DNA from 3 places in the Methylobacterium marchantiae genome. Region 2 is predicted to be linked to each of the others. Evidence: predicted binding sites of a transcription regulator. Region 2 holds the regulator's gene; each other region holds the start of a gene.
What was found. Region 2 encodes PhoB, which activates phosphate uptake and scavenging genes when phosphate is short. Its sites were predicted from a motif close to TGTCATNNANCTGTCAT; they were not measured.
Positions count from the first base shown of each region.

Region 1 (7,738 bases), on a different contig from region 2:
ATCTGCGGATCGCCATCGACTACTCCGCCCGCGACGCCATCCTCGCCGCCGTGATGGCCAGCGGGCCGGGCATGACCCGCGAGGCCTTCTCGGCCCTGGTCACGGGCGATGCATCGGTCCCCGACGTCGATCTCGTGATCCGCACCAGCGGCGAGCAGCGCCTCTCGGACTTCCTGCTCTGGGAAAGCGCCTATGCCGAGCTGCATTTCACCCAGCGCCACTGGCCGGATTTCGACGCCGCCGACCTCGCCGAGGCGCTCATCGCCTTCCAAGGCCGCGACCGCCGCTTCGGCGGCCTCTCCGCCCCCTCCGTCGCCGCCTGAAACCCCCCTCACACGGGAGGAAAAGCCATGCGCATCGTCCTCGTCAACGTGCCCCACCCGGCCATCGGCAGCCGGATTCCCGACGACCACCTGCCGCCGCTCGGCCTTCTGGCGGTGGGCGGTCCGCTCATCGACGACCGGCACGCGGTGCGCCTCGTCGACGGCGAGTTCGGCCCGATGCAGCCCGGCGCCCTCGTCGCGCAGGTCATGGCCTTCCATCCCGATGCCGTCCTGTTCGGCCATTCCGGTTCGACCTCGGGACATCCGGTCATCGCCGACATCGCCTCGCGCCTGGCGAGGGCACGGCCGGATCTCGCCATCGTCTATGGCGGCGTGTTCCCGACCTATCACTGGCGGGAGATCCTGAAGGACGAGCCCTACGTCACCGCCATCGTCCGCGGGGAGGGCGAGGAGACCGCGCGGCGCCTCATGGCGGCCCTCGCAGCCGGGACGCCCTTTGCCTCCGTGCCGGGCATCGCCTTTCGCGGCGGCGACGGCCCCCATGCCACGCAGCCCGCGCCGGTGATCCGCGATCTCGACGCCTACCGGGTCGGCTGGGAGCTGATCGACCACGCCCGCTACAGCTACTGGGGCGGGTTGCGGGCGGTGGTCGTGCAATTCTCGCGCGGCTGTCCGCATCTCTGCAATTATTGCGGCCAGCGCGGCTTCTGGACCCGCTGGCGCCACCGCGATCCCGTAACGTTCGCGCGGGAACTCGCCCGGCTCCACCGCGAGCACGGGGTGCAGGTCATCAACTTCGCCGACGAGAATCCCACCGTCTCGAAGAAGGCGTGGCGGGTCTTCCTCGAAACGCTGATCGCCGAGAAGGTCGACCTCATCCTCGTCGGCTCGACCCGCGCCGACGACATCGTGCGCGATGCCGATATCCTGCCGCTCTACAAGCAGGCCGGCTGGGCACGCTTCCTCCTCGGGTTGGAGAGTACCGACGAGGCGACCCTGGCGAAGATCCGCAAGGGAGGAGCCACCACCACAGACCGGGAGGCGATCCGGCTGCTGCGCGAGCACGGCATCCTGTCCATGGCGACCTGGGTGGTCGGGTTCGAGGAGGAGACGGACCGGGATTACTGGCGCGGCCTGCGCCAGCTCCTGTCCTACGATCCCGACCAGATCCAGATGCTCTACGTGACGCCCCACCGTTGGACGCCGTATTTCGGCCTCGCGGCAGGGCGTCGGGTGATCCAGACCGACCGACGGCGCTGGGACTACAAGCATCAGGTTTTGGCGACCCGGCACATGGCGCCGTGGCGGGTGCTGCTGTGGTTCAAGCTGATCGAGGTGGCGGTCCAGGCGCGCCCGCGCGCGCTCGCGCGGGTGCTCTTCCATCGCGATGCCGGACTGCGCCATGCCATGCGCTGGTACACGCGGATGGGACGCCGGGTCTGGCCCTACGAGATCGCGAATTTCCTGCGCGATCCCCTGGTCGGGAACGGGCCGACCGTCGCGGAATTCTGGGGTGCGCCCCAGGACGACGAGGAAGAATCGATGTCGGCGACGCGCGCGGAGCGGCGCGTCGGGACAGCTTTACCCCGCGCGGATGCGGCTTAGCGCAGGGCCTCAGACGAACACGAGGAACATGCCGCAGCTCGCGACGAAGCCCGCGAGCGACATCGCCGAGAGGGTGAGAAACCGAGAGGGTGCCGGCCGGGCATCGTCCTGCCCGTCGTCGATCAGGGAAAAGGCATGGCCCGCGGCCTTAGACGCGCGGATCAGATCGTCGTGACGCACCATGCTCAGAGCTGCGGACGGTGCCATGTCGATCTCCCAATCGAACCGAATTTAGTGCGAAAACGCACAGGACTACGATCGGGTTCCGGAGCGTCGTCGTCATCCGCCCGCCATGTCCGGGCCCTAGGCTGCTTCGATCGATTCCAAGGAAGAACTTGACCATGACCGAGCCGCTGCGCACCCGCTCGCAGGCCGCGGAAGACGGCGAGGATGCCGGCTCCAACCCGAGCCGCAACGCCACGTTCGGCGACGTGGTCGCCGCCCGGTTCGACCGGCGCGACCTGCTGCGCGGCTTGCTCGGCGTCGGCGCCATCGCGGCGGTGGTGACGCCCCGCGCGCTCGCCGCCGGCCCGGCCGCGGCGGCGCAGGGACAGGCGGCACCGTTCCCGTTCAGGGAGATCGAAGCGGGGTCGGACGCGCACCATCACGTGGCGGAGGGGCACGATGCCGACATCCTGATCCGCTGGGGCGATCCGGTCCTGCCCGGCGCCCCCGCCTTCGATCCGCTGAACCAGAGCGCTGCGGCGCAGGCCCGGCAATTCGGCTACAACAACGACTTCGTCGGCTATTTCCCGATGCCCGGCGCCGCCGACCCGGCCGGGCACGGCCTGCTCGTGGTCAACCACGAATACACCAACGAGGAGCTGATGTTCCCCGGCCTCGGCCGCCAGGACATCAAGACCGTCGCCTTCAAGGGCATGAACCGCGACCTCGTCGAGATCGAGATGGCCGCCCATGGCGGCTCGGTGATCGAGGTGAAGCGTAACGACGGCAAATGGGCCGTGGTGCCGGAGTCCCGCTACGCCCGCCGCATCACCGCCGAGACGCCGATGGCGCTTTCCGGCCCGGCGGCGGGCTCCGCGCGGCTGCAGACCGGCGCCGATCCGACCGGCCGTGCGGTGAAGGGCATGATCAACAATTGCGCAGGCGGAACAACGCCCTGGGGGACGTGGCTCACCTGCGAGGAGAACATCAACTACTACTTCTCCGGCGCTCTGGCCGAGGGGTCGGCCGAGGCGGCCAACCACAAGCGCCTCGGCCTGCCCGGCAACGCCTATGCCTGGGGCCGCTTCCACGAGCGGTTCGACCTCTCCAAGGAGCCGAACGAGCCCAACCGCTTCGGCTGGGTGGTGGAGATCGACCCGTTCGATCCGGCCTCCGTCCCGACGAAGCGCACCGCCATGGGCCGGTTCAAGCACGAGGGTGCGGCCGGCATCGTCTCGAAAGGCGGGGCCTACGTCGTCTACCAGGGCGACGACGAGCGTTTCGACTACGTCTACAAATTCGTGACGGAGGCGGCCGTGAACCTCTCCGACCGGGCCGCCAACCGCGACATCCTCGATTCCGGGACGCTCCACGTCGCCCGTTTCGATGCGGACGGGCGCGGCGCCTGGATGCCGCTGGTCTTCGGCCAGGGAAAGCTGACCCCCGAACACGGGTTCGCGTCCCAGGCTGACGTGCTGGTCGAGGCAAGGCGCGCCGGCGACCTCCTCGGCGCCACCAAGATGGACCGTCCCGAGGATGTCGAGGCCAACCCGAAGACCGACAAGGTCTACGTGATGCTCACCAACAACGTGAAGCGCAAGGCCGAGGACGTGAACGCCGCCAATCCGCGGCCCGATAACCGCTTCGGCCACATCGTCGAACTCACCCCGGACGGGGGCGACCACGCGGCCCCGGGCTTCGCCTGGGAAATCCTCGTCAAATGCGGCGATCCCGCCATCGCCTCCGTGGGCGCCACCTTCTCCTCGGCGACGACGAAGGACGGCTGGTTCGGCATGCCGGACAATTGCTCGGTGGACGGGCAGGGCCGGCTCTGGGTCGCCACCGACGGGAATTCGCCGTCGAAGACCGGGCGCAACGACGGCATCTGGGCGATGGAGACGGACGGGCAGGGGCGGGGCACGGGCAAGCACTTCTTCAGGGTGCCGAACGGCGCCGAGATGTGCGGCCCCTACTTCACCCCCGACGACACCACCTTCTTCGTCGCCGTTCAGCATCCCGGCGAGGCCGACGAGGAGGATCCCAAGGCCGTGCCCGCCACGTTCGAGGCGCCCTCCACCCGCTGGCCGGATTTCAAGGACGGGATGCCGCCTCGCCCGGCCATCGTCGCGATCACCAAACGCGGGGGCGGCCGGGTCGGAAGCTGAGGTCGGCCACGCTTATCCGGACGCTTCGCGGCTCTTGCCCCTGGTCCCCGGATCACCCTCCGCTGCCGCTACGAGCGGCCGGGGAAGGGGCGGTGAATGACAATCGGGACGAGCCGGCGCCGATGAACAGGCTCAAGCCTGCCACGTCTCCCCTTTCCCGGACGCCTGCAGCGAAGCGGAAGGCGATCCAGGAGCCAGCGCAGGGAGGGCCGCGCCAGCGGCTCATGCCGAGCGAGTGGAGGCATGGTTCGCGGCGTCCTTCGCTGGCCCCAAGGTGAGCGGACCATGGTCTTGGCGGCGGCACCTCCGGTACCCCGACGACACAGCGTTAACGGAATCGGCGCAAGCTGTGCAGGAACACGGGGAGAGCGCCCGCCGGCAACGGCGCCGTCGCTTCACGTTTCCGTTTCGTTCCTGTATGGTTGGCCCATGACTCAGCGCGAGACCTCACGCCAGGCCGTTCCGGCCCCCGCCGGCGGCCGGCCGAGCGACCTGTTCGCGGGCGGTCAGGCGCCCGTGCGCGGCGCGAAGGCCTCCTCCGCCGCGCGCGCTCCCCTCGACAAGGCTTCGGTCGACAAGGCTCCGATCGATACGGCCGAAGCCGGCTACGACGCGTCGTCGATCGAGGTGCTGGAAGGCCTCGAGCCGGTCCGGCGCCGGCCGGGCATGTATATCGGCGGCACCGACGAGCGCGCCCTGCACCACCTCTTCGCCGAGGTGGTCGACAATTCCATGGACGAGGCCGTGGCCGGCCATGCCAGCTACATCGAGGTGGAGCTCGAGGCGACGGGCCACCTCGTCATCACCGACAATGGCCGCGGCATCCCGGTTGACCCGCACCCGAAATTCCCGGGCAAATCCGCCCTCGAAGTCATCATGACCACCCTGCATGCGGGCGGGAAGTTCGACTCGAAGGTCTACGAGACCTCCGGCGGCCTGCACGGCGTCGGCATCTCGGTGGTCAACGCCCTCTCGGACCACCTCGAAGTCGAGGTCGCCCGCAGCCAGGTCCTCTATCGCCAGATCTTCTCGCGCGGCCATGCGCAGGGACCCCTGGTGGAGGTCGGCCGGGTGCAGAACCGGCGCGGCACGCGGGTGCGCTTCCATCCCGATGCCGAGATCTTCGGGGCGCTGAAATTCGACCCGCGCCGTCTGTTCAAGATGGCGCGCTCCAAAGCCTACCTGTTCGGCGGCGTCGAGATCCGCTGGCGCTGCGCGCCGTCGCTGCTGGAGGGGCTGGAGGACGTGCCGGCCGAGACCGTGCACCGTTTCCCCGGCGGCCTGCGCGACTATCTCGCCCGCGATCTCGACGGCAAGGAGCTCGTCACCGACGCGGTCTTCTCGGGCAAGGTGACGAAGCCCGGCGGCCACGGCTCCCTCGAATGGGCCGTCGCCTGGATGGTGGTGGAGGACGGGGTCTCGCACTCCTACTGCAACACCATTCCCACCGCCGAGGGCGGCACCCACGAGAGCGGCCTGCGCGTCGCCCTGCTGCGGGCCCTGCGCGAGCATGCCGAGCGCGTCGGCCAGGCCAAGCGCATGACCTCCGTCACCACCGACGACGTGATGGCGACCTGCGCCTCGATGCTCTCGGTCTTCATCCGCGAGCCGGAATTCCAGGGCCAGACCAAGGACAAGCTCGCCACGGTGGAAGCCTCGCGCATCGTCGAGACGGCGATCCGCGACGCCTTCGACCATTGGCTCGCCGCCTCCCCGGCCCAGGCCAACAAGCTCCTCGACTGGGTGATCGACCGGGCCGAGGAACGCCTGCGCCGACGCCAGGAGAAGGAAGTCGCGCGCAAATCCGCGACCCGCAAGCTGCGGCTGCCGGGCAAGCTCGCAGACTGCTCCAAGGCCGGCACGGCGGGCTCGGAAATCTTCATCGTCGAGGGCGATTCCGCTGGCGGCTCGGCCAAACAGGCGCGCGACCGCGCCAGTCAGGCGATCCTGCCGTTGCGCGGCAAGATCCTCAACGTGGCCTCGGCCAGCCGGGACAAGATGGGCGCCAACCAGCTCATCTCAGACCTGACCCAGGCGCTCGGCTGCGGCACGGGCAACGGCTACAAGGGCGAGGACCTCCGCTACGAGAAGGTCATCATCATGACCGACGCGGACGTGGACGGCGCCCATATCGCCTCGCTGCTGATCACCTTCTTCTACCGGCAGATGCCCAAGCTCATCGACAAGGGCCATCTCTACCTGGCGATTCCGCCGCTCTACCGCCTCCAGCACGGCGCGAAGACGGCCTATGCCCGCGACGATGCCGACAAGGAGCGGATCATCAAGTCGGTCTTCAAGGGCGCCAAGGTCGAGATCAGCCGGTTCAAGGGGCTTGGCGAGATGATGCCGGCGCAGCTGAAGGAGACCACGATGGACCCCAAGAAGCGCACGCTCCTGCGCGTGGCGATCCTCGACGAGGCACGGGATTCCACCGGTGACGCCGTGGAGCGCCTGATGGGCAACAAGCCCGAGGCCCGCTTCGCTTTCATCTCCGAGCGCGCGGCCTTCGCCGACGAAGCGGTTCTCGACATCTGAGGGCGTGCGAAAGGGAGCTGCCCTGTCCGGAACCGGCTCCGTCCTCGCAAAAGTGGATCACCGTCGGAACCCGATCCGGCCGGCGCGGAAAATCCCGCAGCGTGCGTGGCACGGCGATCCGCGAAAGGCGGTCACAGACGCGAAAAGCCCGGCCTCGCGGCCGGGCTTTTCGTTTTGGACGATCCCGATGCCGCGCGATCCTCAAGGGACCGCGCGGCGATCAATGGACGATCCTAGTAGGTGCCGAACTTGTAGTTCAGGCCGGCGCGGACGACGGCGAACTCGTCGTCGCGGCGACCGGTGCTGACCGAGCGAACGACGTCGCCGGTCGCCGTGTTGACGACCAGAGCGCCCGTGCTGCGGTTGCCGCGATCCAGGTTCACGTACAGGCCTTCGACCTTCAGCGTCACAGCCGACGACTTGAAGAAGTTGAAGAACGAGTCGGTCGGGAGAGCGTATTCGATACCACCGCCGACGGCGTAGCCGGTGCGGAAGTCGTCGTTGCCGCGGAAGCCGCCGAAATCACGCTCGGCGCTGCCGGCGCCATAGGCGAAACCACCGGTGCCGTACACGAGGGTGCGGTCGAAGGCGTAGCCGAGACGGCCGCGGACGGTGCCGAAGTAGTCGAGGCTGGAGAGGCCGCGCGGATCGTTGATGACGAGGCCCGGAGCGGCGAGGATGCCCGAGTCACGACGCTTGGCGCCGAAATCGAGGTACTGCGCATCGGCTTCGACACCGACCACGACGCCCGAACCCGGGGTGAACTGGTAGTTGTAGCCGATCTGCGCGCCGCCGGTGAAGCCGTTCTGGTCGTTCTTGCTGAACGTGGCGGTCTGGGCGACGCCGGAATTCGTGAAGGCGCCGGGAACGACGAAGGAGCGGGTACCCTCGCTGCCGGTGTTGAAGGCGTAACCGGCGTTGATACCGAAGTAAGCGCCCGTCCACGTGAAGACCGGCACCGGAACGAAGACCGGCGGGGCAGCG
Region 1 covers NZ_JBHTND010000011.1:39,020-46,757, forward strand. The annotation lists gene ACFQ4G_RS09930 (di-trans,poly-cis-decaprenylcistransferase) at 1-323, shown strand, start outside; gene bchE (magnesium-protoporphyrin IX monomethyl ester anaerobic oxidative cyclase) at 351-1,889, shown strand; gene ACFQ4G_RS09940 (hypothetical protein) at 1,899-2,096, opposite strand; gene ACFQ4G_RS09945 (PhoX family protein) at 2,231-4,219, shown strand; gene parE (DNA topoisomerase IV subunit B) at 4,649-6,754, shown strand; gene ACFQ4G_RS09955 (outer membrane protein) at 6,988-7,738, opposite strand, start outside.
Region 1: the regulator PhoB is predicted to act here: its motif matches at 2,167-2,183, upstream of ACFQ4G_RS09945 (PhoX family protein).

Region 2 (7,738 bases):
TCTCGGCCGGATGAGCGACACCGTCCGCGCCCGCTTCACTCAGGCCGCCTCGCTCGCTCGGGAATGCGAAGCGTCGGCCCGTAAGCCCGTCGAATGAGACGGGCAAATCAAGCGCCGCGCGAGGCCATTTTGACCGTCCCACGCCAAGGATTATGGCAGTACGAGACGCGAAAAAGCCCCGCCATGGATGGCGGGGCTGATGAAGATGCCTTTGGAGCCATACAGCTTGAGATTCAGGCCGCGAGCTTCAGGAGTGCGGGAGCGTTGTCGTTTACGAGGACGAGCTCGCCCGCCATGACGGTGGAGGTGCTGGTCGTGGGGGTCAGGCGATCGGCCACGAAGGCCACCAGAGAGATGTTGGCGGCAGCAGCGACGGCGATGGCGGCGAGAATGAAAGCGGTCATATCGATGGTCCTCGAAGCGATGCGTTTGCGTTGCAGCATGTATGACAACCTCCAAGTCCGATTGGTATACCAAATGCCAAATATCAACTATGCATGTAGTGCATGAGATGCACATTGTTTTGCCAAGACCTGCGTCAAACGCATTATGATGCATAACACGGCAACTGGCGCGGGCTCACCGCGACCGGGGGCGGACGCGCCCCAGCATCCAGATACGGTTCAGCGCGACCGGGACCGGGCCGACGACCCGGCTCGCCGCAACGCCGAACGGGGCGGTCGATCGAAGCGGCTCTTCGACCACTGAGCCGGGATCGACGGTAGGGCTACGCCCTCGCCTGTCATCCACTCCTAGCGGGGCTACTGTATTCAGACATTTCTGGAGGGGCTAACGACGATCAGGACCAGTTTTCATGAAGGTCATCGACGGGTAAGCGTGAGGCGCACCGGAACTCTTTCTCCTTCCAAGCTACGGAATTCACCCATCTGCTCGATGGCTGTTCCTTCTATCAAACAGGGTTCGGCACGATGCCCGACGCGCTCCCTCTCTTGGAAGGCAGGTCGATTGCCGACGCCGATTTGCTCGTCGACACCCCAATCGTAGCCCCCCGTCATCCCAGCGCAGCACAGTGGAACCGAGAATCCAGAAACATAGATGTTGCAGGACTGTGCACCGCCAACGGATCTGGATTACACGCCTGTGGCGCGGCCCTCCGGGTCCGGGCTCGCCTTCGGCGACCTGGAATGACGGTTTGGTGCCATCTGCAATCGCCCTGCCTGGACGGAGAGGAGACCCGCGCATCCCGCGAGATGCACGACGGTGACCCGTCATCGTCACGATTGGGGTGCTCGTTCCAGACGGAGCGATGATGCTCCGGAAGTGGTCTCACTCGTCCGTCGAAAACATCTCGTCGAAGGAATAGCCCGAGCCGCGCACGGTACGGATCGGGTCGCTCTGGCGGGGGCGGTTGATCGCCTTGCGAAGGCGACCCACGTGCACGTCCACCGTGCGCTCGTCGATATAGACGTCGTGGCCCCAGACACCGTCGAGGAGCTGCTCGCGCGAGAAGACGCGCCCAGGGCTCTGCATCAGAAATTCGAGCAGCTTGAACTCAGTCGGCCCGAGATGGATTTCTCTGCCCTGTCTGCGAATTCGGTGGCTCACGCGGTCGAGTTCGATATTGCCGGCGATGAGCAGGTTCGCCACGTGGGCGGGCTTGGCTCGGCGTAGGAGTGCACGCACTCTGGCGAGCAGTTCGGGCACTGAGAACGGCTTGACGATGTAGTCGTCGGCACCGGTGCCGAGACCGCGAATACGGTCGCCCTCCTCACCGCGGGCCGTCAGCATGATCACTGGCAGGCGCTCGGTCTCGCGCCGGGCGCGAATGCGGCGGCACAGCTCAATGCCGGAGAGCCCGGGCATCATCCAATCGAGGAGAACGAGGTCTGGGACCTGCTCCTGCAGGCGCAGATCGGCCTCGTCGCCGCGCGATGCGGAATCGACGACGAAGCCTTCCGCCTCAAGGTTGTAGCGAAGGAGGAGGGTGAGGGCCTCCTCATCCTCGACGATCAGGATGCGCGTACTCATGCGGATGTTTTCAGGGTGAGGGCAGCCGTCTCTGTCTGGCGACGCACGGCTGCACGAAGGTCCTGCCGCAACCTGCCGGACCGGGATGCAGTCAGGCGCTGGCAGGGATCGTCACGGTGGCGTAGTTCGAGGCATCGTTCTTCGGGCGATCCCCCTCAGCGAGTTCGTTCGTGCCAGTGACGAGGTAATGGATCGTCTCGGCGATGTTGGTGGTGTGATCGCCGATCCGCTCGATGTTCTTGGCGCAGAACAAGAGATGCGTGCAGAACGATATGTTGCGCGGATCTTCCATCATGTAGGTCAGCAACTCGCGGAAAAGCGAATTGTAGAGGGCGTCGATGGCGTCGTCGCGCTCCCAGACGTCGAGGGCCGCCTTGATGTCCTGGCTCGCATAGGCGTCGAGGACGTCCTTCAGCTGCTCCTGCACCAGATCGCCCATGTGCTGGACGGCGATGACGATTTTCTGCGGCTGGATCTGCTCGGCGATGGCGACCACGCGCTTGGCGACGTTCTTGGAGAGATCGCCGATCCGCTCGAGGTCGTTCGAGACGCGGATCGCCGAAATCGTCTCGCGCAGGTCGATGGCGAGCGGCTGGCGCTTGGCGATGAGCAGGATGGCCCGCTCCTCGACCTCATGCTGGATCGCATCGAGACGCTTGTCGGCGCCGATGACCGACTGGGCCAGCGTGACGTCCCGGCGTACCAGGGCATTGCCGGAATCGGTCATCATCTTCTCGGCGATGCCGCCCATCTCGGAGATCGAGCGGCGCAGGTTTTCCAGTTCCGTGTCGTAGGAACTGACGATGTGGGTGGACATGCTCGCACTCCTCGATCAGGGCCGCCGGACACGGCCTGTCTCGCGTTTCGATCGGGACCGACGCCTGAGGCGGCGCCGACGGGCTCAGCCGAAGCGGCCGGTGATGTAGTCCTGGGTCTGACGCTTCTCGGGGTTCATGAAGATCCGCGTCGTCGGGCCGAACTCCACCAACTCGCCGAGATACATGAAGGCCGTGAACTGCGAGATGCGCGCGGCCTGCTGCATGTTGTGGGTCACGATGACGATCGTGAACTCGGAGCGCAACTGCTCGATCAGCTCCTCGATGCGTCCGGTGGAGATCGGGTCGAGGGCCGAGGTCGGCTCATCGAACAGGATCACTTCCGGGCGCTGGGCCACGGTGCGGGCGATGCAGAGGCGCTGCTGCTGACCGCCGGAGAGGCCCATGCCGGATTGCTTGAGTTTATCCTTCACCTCGTCCCAGAGCGCGGCCTTGCGCAGAGATTCCTCCACCCGCACGTCGAGATCGGCTTTGGGCAGCTTCTCGTACAGGCGCAGACCGAAGGCGACGTTGTCGTAGATCGACATCGGGAAGGGTGTCGGCTTCTGGAACACCATGCCGATCCGCGAGCGCAGCTCGTTCAGGTCGACCTTCGAATCGAGGACGTTCTGCCCGTCGAGGAGGATCTCGCCTTCCGCGCGCTGCTCAGGATACAGGCTGTAGATCCGGTTGAAGGTCCGCAGCAAGGTCGACTTCCCGCACCCCGACGGTCCGATCAGGGCGGTGACTTGCCGGTCGTGGAAGTTGAGATTGATCGACTTCAGGCCGTGGAACGACCCGTAATAGAAGTTCAGATCCTTCACGGCGATGCGGATCGGAGCCTGCTCGTCGGCCTTGTGGCGACCGGTCAGCTGGGCTTGCGTGATCGCGGGGGCGGCGTTCATCGGATGCGTGTCCTTGTCGAAAGCGGGATGGGACGGGGGCGCGGGATCAGCGCGCCCGCTCGCTCTTGATGACGAAGCGGGCCACGATCGAGAGGGCGAGGATCGTGGCGGTGATGAGAAGGGCGCCTGCCCAGGCGAGCTGCTGCCAGTTCGAGTAGGGCGAGAGCGCGAACTGATAGATCATGACCGGGAGGTTCGGGATGCCTCCCATGAGATTGGGCGAAAACCAGTTGTTGTTGTTGAGCGCGGTGAAGAGCAGCGGCGCGGTCTCGCCGGCGATGCGGGCCAGGGCCAGGATGATGCCAGTGACGATGCCCGCGCTGGCCCCGCGCCAGGTGATGCTCTTGATGACGACGGAGGGCGGGGCGCCGAGCGCCGCGCCTGCCTCGCGCAGGGTCGAGGGCACGAGGCGGAGCATGTCCTCGGTGGTGCGCACGATCACCGGGGTGGCGATGATGGCGAGCGCGACCCCGCCGGCCCAGCCCGAATAGGTCCCCATAGGCCGCACCATCAGGGTGTAGACGAACAAGCCGATCAGGATCGAAGGGGCGGAGAGCAGGATATCGTTGAGGAAGCGGATGAGGTCGGCGAGCTTCGAATTGCGGCCGTATTCGGCGAGATAGGTGCCCGCCATGACGCCCACCGGCGTCGCGATGACGATGCCGATGAGGGTCAGGACCAGGCTGCCCAAGATGGCGTTGGCGATGCCGCCGCCTTCCGAGCCGGGGCCCGGCGTCGGCTCGGTGAAGAGTAGCGGCGAGAAGCCCTTCACGCCCTCGACGATGAGCATGAGCAGGATCGAGCCGAGCACGACGATGCCGATCAGCGTGGCGATCGTGCTGCCGACGATGAGGAGCTTGTCGGCGACCCGGCGGCTCGACCGGATGCGGCTGGTGCGCACCGGAACGTCGGTGGCGGGGAGTGTTTTCACGGCGTCCATGATGCGGGCTCCCGGGTTTAGGCGACCTTCACGCGCCGGACGAGCAGGCGCGCGATGATCAGGACGACGAAGGTGATGACGAAGAGGATGCAGCCCAGTGCCATCAGCGAGCTCAGCTGAAGGCCGTCGGCCTCGTTGAACTCGTTGGCGATGCGCGATGCGATGGTGGAACCCGGATCGAACACGGAGGCCGAGAGCCGGTTGGCGTTGCCGATGACGAAGGTCACCGCCATGGTCTCGCCCAGCGCCCGGCCGAGGCCGAGCATTACTGCTCCGATGATCGAGACCGAAGCCTGCGGCACCAGCACGTGGCGGACCACCTCCCAGGTGGTGCAGCCGATGCCGTAGGCGCTCTCGCGCAGGACGGTCGGGATCTGGTCGAGCATGTCGCGGGTGATCGAGGCGACGAAGGGCACGATCATGATCGCGAGGATGATGCCGGCCGTCAGGATGCCGACGCCGGAGGGAACCCGCGCATAGAACAGCGTGCCGACGATGGGCAGGCCCTCGACGAGGCTCGACACCGGCATCTGCACGTAATGGGCGAAGAGCGGGGCGAAGATGAAGAGGCCCCACATGCCGTAGATGATGCTCGGCACCGAGGCGAGGAGCTCGATCGTCATCGAGACGGGCTTGCGCGCCCAGCCGGGGCAGAGCTGCGTCAGGTAGACCGCGATGCCGATGGAGATCGGTACGCCGATGACGAGGGCGAGGACGGCCGAGACCAGGGTGCCGACGATGGCAACGAGAGCACCATACTGCTCCTGGCCGATGTTCCAGGCGCTCGAGGTGATGAAGCCGGGGCCGAATTCGGCGAAGGCCGGCCATCCGCCGTAGGCGATCGAGGCGAGAATGCCGGCGAGGAAGAGGAGTACCAGCAGCGCCGACGCGTAGGACGCGGCGCGGAAGAGCTGATCGCCGATCCCGCCCGGCTTCTTGCGAGCGGGGGAACCCGTGCGTGCCAGCGCGATCTGTTCAGTCAAGGCGGCCATCCGACGTCTGCTTCTTCACCTTGAGGGGTCGTATAGTGCGAGGTAGCGAGTGGCGAGGTGGAACACCGGGTCATTTTGTGGAGCAGGCCCGGCGTATTCGCCGAGCCTGTCGGGTCATGAGGCTGAGTCTGGCAGTGTCTTAGAAGACGGGCTTGCCGTCCTTGCCTTTGATCTCCTTCCACTCAGTGTGGACCAGGGAGACGACGTTCTCGGGTAGGGGCACGTAGTCGAGATCGCTGGCGAGCTTGTCGCCGTTCTTGTAGGCCCAGTCGAAGAACTTGAGCACCTCGGCTGACTTCGCCGGATCGGCCGGGTCCTTGTAGACGAGGATGAAGGTCGCGGCCGTGATCGGCCAGGCATCGTCGCCGGCCTGGTTGACCAGCGAGATGCCGAAGCCCGGAGCGGCTTTCCAATCGGCGGCAGCAGCGGCGGCCTGGAAGGCCTTGTCGTCGGGAAGCGGGAACTTGCCGGCCTTGTTCTGGATCAGGGCGTAGCTCAGCTTGTTCTGCTTGGCGTAGGCCGATTCCACATAGCCGATGGAGTTCGGAACCTGCTTGACGGTGGCAGTGACGCCCTCGTTGCCCTTGCCGCCCTGGCCGGCGGGCCAGCTGACGGTGGTGGCCGCACCGAATTCCTTCTTCCAGGTCTCGGAGGCCGAGCTCAGGTAGCTGGTGAAGATGTTGGTCGTGCCCGACGCGTCCGAACGATAGACTGGGGTGATCGGTGCATCGGGAAGCTTGACGCCCTCGTTGATGGCGGCGATCTTCGCGTCGCTCCACTTAGTGATCTTGTTGGCGTAGATATCGGCGACGAGTTCGCCGGTCAGCTTCAGTTTGCCCGGCTCGACGCCGGCGATGTTCACCACGGTGACGACGCCGCCCATGACGGTGGGAAACTGAACGAGACCGTCCTTCTCCAGGGCAGCTCCCTTCAGCGGCGCGTCAGTGGCGCCGAAATCGACGGTCTTGGCTTGGATCTGCTTGATGCCGCCGCCGGACCCGATCGACTGGTAATTGAGGCCGGTGCCGGTCTCCTTACGGTAAGCTTCCGCCCATTTGGAATAGACTGGGAACGGGAAGGTCGCTCCGGCGCCAGTGATGTCGGCGGCCTGGGCGAAGGCGCCGAACTGAGCGGTCGCGAGCCCGAGGGCAAGGACGAGATGCAAGGGTTTCACGGTGGCTCTCCGTAATCTGTCGAGGCGCTGTACGTGCCGCGCTGCGAGGGCGTTCCCTGCTGCAGCGCACCGTTACCTGCCCGATGATGCCGGCTCTATGACGGAGCCATGACAGATGGATGACAGCGATGGCGCTCAAGCCGCATCGGCTGTGAGGGAGCGCGGAAAATCGACGCTTAAAGCGACCCGCTAACGTGGCGGCACGGTTTCGCGGCCTCGTGCGTTGTAGCTTAAGACGAGGGCGATGATGGGGCGTCCCGTCTTGAGCAGCCGTCTTGGAAGGTCACGGACGTGGAGAACGAATCGAACGTGACACGCACTGGCGGTGACGGCGATGCCGCCTTTCTTGCCTTGCATGCGCGCAGGGAGGACTTGGAGCGCGACCTCTCCTTCGCCCAGCAACGTCAACAGTTCGGCACCGATCCGAGCGAGGTGGCGAAAGCTGGTGAAGAAGAGCGTGCCTTGCTGGCGGACCTCGACGCAGTGATGACTCAGATCCGCGCCGCCGAATACCAGCGCATGCCGGGAGCACGCCGTTGGTAGCGGTCGAGGCTTGTCGAGTGGTCAGAGACTAAATATGCGGAATCGAACCGCGAAGGAACGGTCCGAGTCTCTCGAGAATTGATGAAGATAGCTGCAAGAACGATCAGCCCACTCGGCGGCGGTCGCGTTCCTTGTGGCGCAGGCGCAGGAGCAGATCGATCTGTCCATCGGGAATCGGCTGCGTGTCGAACGTGTCTTCGTAGATCGCGCGGAGGGCGCCACCGAGATGGTGGCGGGTGGGGCTTGTCAGAATCGGCAGCCCGTCCGCTTCGTCCACAGGCCGGGGATCGGTCTCGCCGCCTCCCAGATCCATCACGCATTCCTTCCAGATGTGCCGACGCGGTTTCGACGAACTCCATGCGTCACTGTCAAACCATCGA
Region 2 covers NZ_JBHTND010000004.1:68,595-76,332, reverse strand. The annotation lists gene ACFQ4G_RS04340 (DUF3320 domain-containing protein) at 1-97, shown strand, start outside; gene ACFQ4G_RS04335 (hypothetical protein) at 234-404, opposite strand; gene phoB (phosphate regulon transcriptional regulator PhoB) at 1,288-1,989, opposite strand; gene phoU (phosphate signaling complex protein PhoU) at 2,081-2,806, opposite strand; gene pstB (phosphate ABC transporter ATP-binding protein PstB) at 2,891-3,709, opposite strand; gene pstA (phosphate ABC transporter permease PstA) at 3,756-4,649, opposite strand; gene pstC (phosphate ABC transporter permease subunit PstC) at 4,667-5,641, opposite strand; gene pstS (phosphate ABC transporter substrate-binding protein PstS) at 5,781-6,815, opposite strand; gene ACFQ4G_RS04300 (hypothetical protein) at 7,107-7,358, shown strand; gene ACFQ4G_RS04295 (hypothetical protein) at 7,462-7,671, opposite strand.

Region 3 (7,738 bases), on a different contig from region 2:
CAGAGATCGGTATGCGTATCCATCAGGCGGTCGTCGCACCAGGGCGCGTCATCCCGGCACGGTGCCGGTCTTGGCGAGGCCTTCTCTTAGTACCAACCCACGACCGAATCGATCCTGTGGTTCGAAGCGCGTGGCCGCGCGGGAGGGCATGGAGCAAGCCTCTCCCCACAAACCTCACTCCCCATCCGTGATGGGTGACAGGCCCGGCCGCCTTTTGTAAGCACAGCCCTCCCCTTACCGACCGGAATGCCCCCATGTCCCATGCCGACCTCGCCGCCACCATCGAGACTGCCTGGGAGGAGCGCGCCGGCATCGACACCTCCACCAAGGGCGCCGTGCGCGACGCCGTGGACGAGGCCCTCGACCTGCTCGATTCCGGCAAGGTCCGTGTGGCCGAGAAGGCCGGCGAGGAGTGGCAGGTCAACCAGTGGCTCAAGAAGGCGGTGCTGCTGTCCTTCCGGCTCAACGACATGGAGATCATCCATGGCGGCGCCGGCGGCGCGAACTGGTGGGACAAGGTCCCCTCGAAGTTCGAGGGCTGGAAGAAGAAGCACTTTCGCGAGGCGGGCTTCCGCGCGGTGCCGGGCTGTATCGTGCGGCGCGGCTCCTACATCGCGCCCGGCGCGGTGCTGATGCCGTCCTTCATCAATCTCGGCGCCCATGTGGGCGAGGGCACGATGGTCGACACCTGGGTCACCATCGGCTCCTGCGCGCAGGTGGGGAAGAACTGCCACATCTCCGGCGGTGCCGGCATCGCCGGCGTGCTCGAGCCGCTCCAGGCCAACCCGGTCATCATCGAGGACGATTGCTTTATCGGCGCCCGCGCCGAAGTGGCCGAGGGCGTGATCGTCGGCCAGGGCAGCGTGCTCTCCATGGGCGTCTATATCGGCGCCTCCACCAAGATCATCGACCGCAGCACCGGCGAGGTCATGTACGGCCGCGTGCCGCCCTACTCGGTGGTGGTCTCCGGCACCACGCCCGGCAAGGATCTGCCCGACGGCACGCCCGGCCCCGGCCTCTACTGCGCCGTGATCGTCAAGCGCGTGGATGCCGGCACCCGCTCCAAGACCGCCATCAACGAGTTGCTTCGCACCTGAGGCAGCCCCTCGGTCTTCGCCTCTCTCCCAAGCTGCGCGGCCCACCTCCCCGCGCAGAGGAGGTTGGCCGAGCATGCGATTCGATCCGGCTCGCGACGCCGGGTCGCCCTGTGCGGAGGTCGGTGGCGCCATAGATTTTCGAACTGACGCAGGTCGTGACGGATGAGGGGTTGCGAGCGATGATCGAACCGGCCCACTCCACCCGCGGCTTCCAGCTCGACGTGCGGGAGCGCAAGGTGCCGACGCCCTGCGACATCGTCGGGAGCGGCCCGGCCGCGCTGCTGCTACCGGCCCTGTCGTCGATCTCGGCGCGCGCCGAGATGCGGCCCCTCGCCAAAAATCTCGGCCACGATTATCGCTGTCTCGTCCCCGATTGGCCGGGCTTCGGGAACCATCCGCGTTCCCGGATCTCCATGGAACCGGTGACCTTCCATGCGTTCATGGACGCCCTGATCGCGGCGGTACCAGGTCCGTATGCGATCGGCGTCGCGGCGGGCCATGCGGCACCTTATCTGGTGGCCGCCGCGCGACGGCATCCAGGCATGTTCGACCGGCTCGTTCTCGTGGCGCCCACGTGGCGTGGGCCGCTGCCCACCGCCATGGGCGAATCGCGCCGCGGACTGTTCTCGGGCATCCGCAAGGTGATCGAGTTCCCGCTCATCGGCGAGGCGTTCTATCGGGTCAACATCAGCCCGCCGGTGATCGGCCGGATGATGCGCGCGCATGTCTATGCCGATCCCGACCATGTCACGCCCGGCATCATCGCCGACAAGCACGCCGTCACCCTCCAGCCCGGCGGTCGGTTCGGCACGGCCGCCTTCGTCACCGGTGGCCTCGACCCGTTCAAGGCCCGCAAGGATTTCCTCGCCCTGTTCGAAGGGGACGATCTTCCCCCGATCCTCGTGCTGCGCCCGGAGCGCGCACCCCGCCGCTCAGGCGCCGAGATGGATGCGCTCATCGCCTCCGGCCGCGTGGCCAAGGCGTCGATCCCGGGTGCCCTGAGCCCGCACGAGGAATATCCGGGTGAGGTGGCCGCCGCGATCCGCGCCAACCTCTGACATCGGCGCGGGCCGCGTCCGCATCGCTGTGCCGACGACAGAAATGTATCGGAGGAAGAAAGAGACCCAGGAAACGATCGGCCATCAAATCCATTACGGAATGGAGAAATGTCATGCGCTCAGGGTGCCATACGAGTGTCGTTCAGGGACAGTATGGCCAAATGCAGTCTGACGATCCCGACGTCCTTCATCCAGAGCCGCTGTCATGTCTCCCCTGCTTCCCGCTGTCGCGTCGCTCGCGCTGACGTCATTCGCACTGATGACGGGCTCGACCTGGGCGCAGGTCCCCGCCCCGAACACCCTTGATCCGAGCGCGACCGAGGCGAGGCCCCGTTCGGCTCCGGCCGTGGCGACGACGCCGCTGACGCCGGGCAAGGCCGCACGGGCTCCCTACCTCTCCGACGCTACTGCGCCGGATGCCGTCGCGATCCTGCCTCCTCCGCCCCGTGGACAATCTGCTGCCGAAGCGGCGGACAAGACGGTGTTCTCGGCGACCCGCGCCCTCAAGGGCAGCGCACGCTGGGACCTCGCCACGGCCGACGTGGCCGACGGACCTTCCGCCATTCTCGACGATTTCGCCTGCGTGCTCGGCCGCAAGATCGACCAGTCCCGTTCTCCGGCCCTGATGACGCTGCTGGAGCGGACCCGCCTCGACATCAGCCGGGCCACCCGCTCGCTCAAGGAGCATTATCGCCGGCTGCGTCCTTTCGTCGGCAACGAGGCCGAGATCTGCGTGGCACGGACGCGCGAACTCGGCGACGCCTATAGTTTCCCGTCCAGCCATGCCACCCAGGGATGGGCCTATGCGTCCATTCTCGCGGCCCTCGTCCCCGAGAAGGCGACGCAGTTCTTCGTGCGCGGCAAGGCCTATGGCGAGAACCGCATCGTCTGCGGTGTGCATTGGGCAAGCGATGTCGAGGCCGGACGTACGACCGCCAGCGTCGTCGTCAGCTCGCTCCAGGGTGATGCAGGCTTCCGTGCGGATTTCGAACGCGCTCGCGTCGAACTCGCAAAGAACCTTTCTCAGGAAGGTTCGCCTCCCGATCAGGCCATCTGTGCTCGCGAAACCTCGGCGCTGCGCGAGCCGATCTTGTAGCGTCGAACTACTCTAAGCTTATATACCGAAACACTTTTTTTATATCCAAGCTCGGGACCTTCAAGAGCACGCCTGTCGCCTTCATTGGCGGCAGGCGTTCCAGGAAGCTCCCCATGCCCCGACTCCTCCGATCGACCTAGCGCGAAGCCCCGCTTCGGCGGATCGGGCTAGGCAGGTTTCGCAGAAGTGGTCCCCGGTTCTGCGACAAGAACCTGCGACGCATCGATAAGCCAAGCTGGGTGAAGCGTTGGCTTACCAACGCGAACCTGCTTAGCGGCGACCATTGGAACTGCCCTGGCGACGGGCACGGTCGCGCTGAGTTCCAGGGCCTACGCACAGGAAGCCGCCGTCACCATCGATCAGCTCTCGGTGACGGCCTACCCTCTCCCGAACGAAGAAGGGCCCGGCCGGTCTCCCGGTCGGGCCCTTCTTCGTTTTCCCGTGAAACAGCCTCCCCTTCAGACCGGGCCGGTCTGCTTCGCCCGCCTCCTGCGGCGGGCGAGGAGGTTGAGCCCCTCCACACCGGCCGAGAAGGCCATGGCGGTGTAGATGTAGCCCTTCGGCACATGCGCTCCGAAGCCCTCCGCGATCAGCGTCATGCCGATCATGATCAGGAATCCGAGGGCGAGCATGACCACGGTCGGGTTGGCGGCGATGAAGCGCGCCAGGGGGTCGGCCGCGAGCAGCATGACGGTGACGGCGGTGATGACGGCGATCACCATGATCGGCACGTGATCGGTCATGCCAACGGCGGTGATGATGCTGTCGATGGAGAAGACGAGGTCGAGGACCAGGATCTGGCCGACGGCGGCGGCGAAGCTCAGGGTCACGGGGGATGAGGTCTCCGCATGCCCGTCATCGGGATCGACGCTTTCATGGATCTCCTTCGTCGCCTTCCACAGCAGGAACAGGCCGCCGGCGATGAGGATCATGTCCCGCCAGGAGAAGCCCTTGCCGAAGATCTCGAAGACCGGCTGCGTCAGGTGGACGATGTAGGCGACCGTGCCGAGCAGGCCCAGACGCAGGACCAGCGCGAGGCCGATGCCGATGCGGCGGGCCTTGGTCTGCTGATGGGCCGGCAGCTTGTTGGTGAGGATCGAGATGAAGATCAGGTTGTCGATGCCGAGCACCACCTCCATCACGATGAGAGTGGCGAGGGCCACCCAGGCGGTGGGGTCTGCGGCGAGCTGAAGAAGGGAATCCACGGAAAGAGAACCTCGAACGTCGTCAGGTCAGGAAGCGGTGGGAATGATGCCGGGGCGCGCCGAAGGCTCGGGCGCATAGATCCGGATGGCCTTGGGCACGACCTTGAAATGGGCCGGCGTGTAGGTGGAGAGCTCGCCGTCCGTATTCACCGGCCTCGGCTTCTTGGTCTTCACAACGATCTCGGTGGTGTTGAAGGCGCGCACGTCGGCGGCCTTGCCCTGCGTGCCGCGGCGAAGGGCCGGCAGCAGCGCGATCAACCGCCACCAATGCGAGACTTCGAGGCTGTAGAAATCCAGCTTGCCGTCATCGACGGTAGCCGTCTCCTCCACCGTCATGCCGCCGCCGTAGTGCCGGCCGTTGCCCACCGAGACCTGGATCGTCGTGATGGTCTCGGTCTGCCCGTCGTGTTCGAGATAGACCGTGAACGGCCGCACCCGCCGAAGAACCCGCATGGCCGCGATCGCGTAGCCGAGCGTGCCCCACTTCTTCTTCGATTCGGACGTGAGATCGCCGGCCAGCTCGGCCGAGAAGCCGATGCTCGCCACGTTGAAGTAGTAGCGGCCGTTGACCCAGCCGAGATCGACCGCCTGCGGCTGGGCGGTGCCGATGAGGCGCGCGGCCTCCACCGGGTCGGTGGGCAGGCCGAGGGAGCGGGCGAGATCGTTGGCGGTGCCGAGCGGCAGGATGCCAAGCGGCAGGCCGGTCTCGACCAGGGCCGGTGCGGCGGAGTTCATGGTGCCATCGCCGCCGCCGAGGATGACGAGATCGCATTCCTTCGCATGGCGCTTGATCACCGCCGTGCAATCGGGATCGCCCGGCGGCTCGAATGGCTCGATACCGGCATCACGCAGGGCCTCGCGGACGGAATCGAGGGAGAACGAACCGTTGCGCGCGTTCGGATTGACGAGGAGGAGCGCACGGCGGGTGGAGGCAGCGCTCACGCGTAAGCCTCCACGGACGGGCATCGCGAGATGCCTCGCGAAATCATTGAGACCACCACGTGTATCAGAACCCCCCGGTGCGTTCGCGCCGCGTGAGCGCAAAGGCAAAGAAGGGGTCCGACATCGCGGCCGACGCCTCGGCCGCCAGAGGGGCCCGGACCCGTCAAGCTCTCCAGAGGTGGGCGCTTGCGCGCTGATGGCAAGGGGTAGCGGCAGCGAGAGGAGGCATGAAGCAAAAGGAGATGTCCATGCCGCCGGATCGTGGACGTCCCGAGGCCGGTCGGATTCCGAGGGGTGGGAACAGCGGGCATAGCGCGTGGAACGATACCACGGGTAAGCGGCGGATCGGTGCGTCGTGCTAACGCTCGCGGGACGGCAGGTTCGCACGTCGAGCCATCTCGACCACGCGGGCAACCGAAAGCCCGACCTTGACGTTTCCCCCAGGCCGGGCGCTCTGATGCGGTCGTGCCCACCCTCCACGTCGTTCGCGACAGCGGTGAGATGCCATGCGCTACGGTCTGTTCTCCACCTGCTCGGCCGCCCTGCTCGGCGCGCTCCTCTCCGCCGGCAATGTCGACGCCCAGACGCGTCCGGCCTGGGTCGATCCTCCGGCCAAGGCGGAGACGAAGCCCGAGCCGAAAGCCGAAGCGAAGCCCGCTTCGCCCCTGGCCGAAAAGGACACACTACAGGGCAGCGCATCCCAGGCGACGAAGCCCGACACCGCCACGGCCGATGCCAGCGCTTCATCCGCCGAGGAGAAGAGTGCCGAAGCGCCGCAACGCACCCGTCGCAGCATCCGCCAAGCCGAAGCGGGCGCCAGGCGCTCGCATCGCCGGCTGTCGAATGCCCCTCCGAACGCGCTCCCGATCACCGTCGCTCCCGGCATGGCGGTGGCCTCCGCCGACCGCTTCCCCGAATGGGCCGGCAAGGCGCAACGGCTGAGCGAGGATTATCTCGATACCGTCTCCGCCTCCGGCGACGGCATGGTCGCCGCGGCGCCGCGCTTCTACGCGGAACGTGTCCGCTTCCACGGCCGCATTCTGTCGCTCTCCGCCCTGATGGCGGAGAAGCGCCGCTTCGTCCGGCGTTGGCCCGAACGACGCTACGTGATGCAGGGCGGCTCCGCGCGCATCGCCTGCAGCGTCGGCACGGGAACCTGCATCGTGCGCTCCACCTTCGATTTTCGAGCCGACAATCCACGGAACGGCGCGCGCTCTCAGGGCGTCGCGGAACTGACCCTCGAAGTCTCCTTCAACGGGCCGCGCCCGGTGATCGTGTCCGAATCGAGCCGGGTTCTGCGCCGCTACGCACCCGGACCGCTGAGCGCCGCAGCAGCGACGCAGCATGGCGCCTGAGACACATTCGAACCGATGACATCGACCGCAGCCAGGAACCCATCCGGAGACAAGGATCCCGTAAGGGACAAGAATCGCGCCGCGGGCAGGACGCCCACGGCGACGAAGGTGTCCGAAGGCGTCGAGGCGCCGGCCATCGTCGCAGCACGAGCCGCACGGGAATCCGTGAGGGTACTGATCGAGGCGGAGATCCGCCGGCAGGATGCATTTCCGGTGGCGCGACGGACATTGCAGCTGCTTGCCGAGGCCGTGGTCGAGCCGGCCGCCGCTCCCCCCTTCTACAGGATCGTGGATCGGTCCGGCACGCCGCGCGAGGGCGAGAACGGTCCGCTGACCCTGGAGGAACTGTTTGCGGAATTGCGGGAGCGCCACGGGGCATTGTTCGTGCCGGTCCCGCCGAAGCCCGTCGTCGAACCGCTGCCCGAGCCCACTACCTCCGAGGAGATCAAGGCGGCCACGGCGCGGTTCGTGGAGACGCAATCGGAGCTCGCACGCTCGGTGATGGCCCGCTCGGCCGCAAGGGGGAGGGCTGCGGCGACCGCGGTCTCCGCCACCTGGTCGGAGACCCTGAGCGGGGTCAGGCACCAATTCGCCGATCGGCAGAGTCGCATTCCGGGCTCGGGCGCCCAGCTGACCTTGCGTGAGCGAGGTATCCGGATCGGTGCCGGTTTCGGCGACAAGGCACGGGCGACGATCGGTATCGCCCGCGAACGCTTGTCCACCTTCACCGGAAGCACCCGCTCTTCTTTTCCGGAAACGCCGCTTCAGGGATCGCAACCAACGGGCGCGCCTCGCATGTCCGGCCTGCTCGCCCGGGCCGGGAACGGGCTGCGCCGCCTTCGTCCGGATGAAGGCCATGTCCTGACCCGGCCGAGTACGCTGGCCGGTGCCGGCCTGCTCGGCGGGCTCGTCGTCGTCCTGGTCCTCGCCAATAGCGGCGGGGACGACAGGCCGACGATCGCACCGGATGCGGAGCTTCCCCGAC
Region 3 covers NZ_JBHTND010000002.1:157,752-165,489, forward strand. The annotation lists gene ACFQ4G_RS02165 (HlyC/CorC family transporter) at 1-23, opposite strand, end outside; gene dapD (2,3,4,5-tetrahydropyridine-2,6-dicarboxylate N-succinyltransferase) at 255-1,097, shown strand; gene ACFQ4G_RS02175 (alpha/beta fold hydrolase) at 1,277-2,155, shown strand; gene ACFQ4G_RS02180 (acid phosphatase) at 2,361-3,251, shown strand; gene ACFQ4G_RS02185 (TerC family protein) at 3,710-4,456, opposite strand; gene ACFQ4G_RS02190 (lipid kinase) at 4,484-5,398, opposite strand; gene ACFQ4G_RS02195 (hypothetical protein) at 5,905-6,753, shown strand; gene ACFQ4G_RS02200 (thermonuclease family protein) at 6,769-7,738, shown strand, end outside.
Region 3: the regulator PhoB is predicted to act here: its motif matches at 2,281-2,297, upstream of ACFQ4G_RS02180 (acid phosphatase).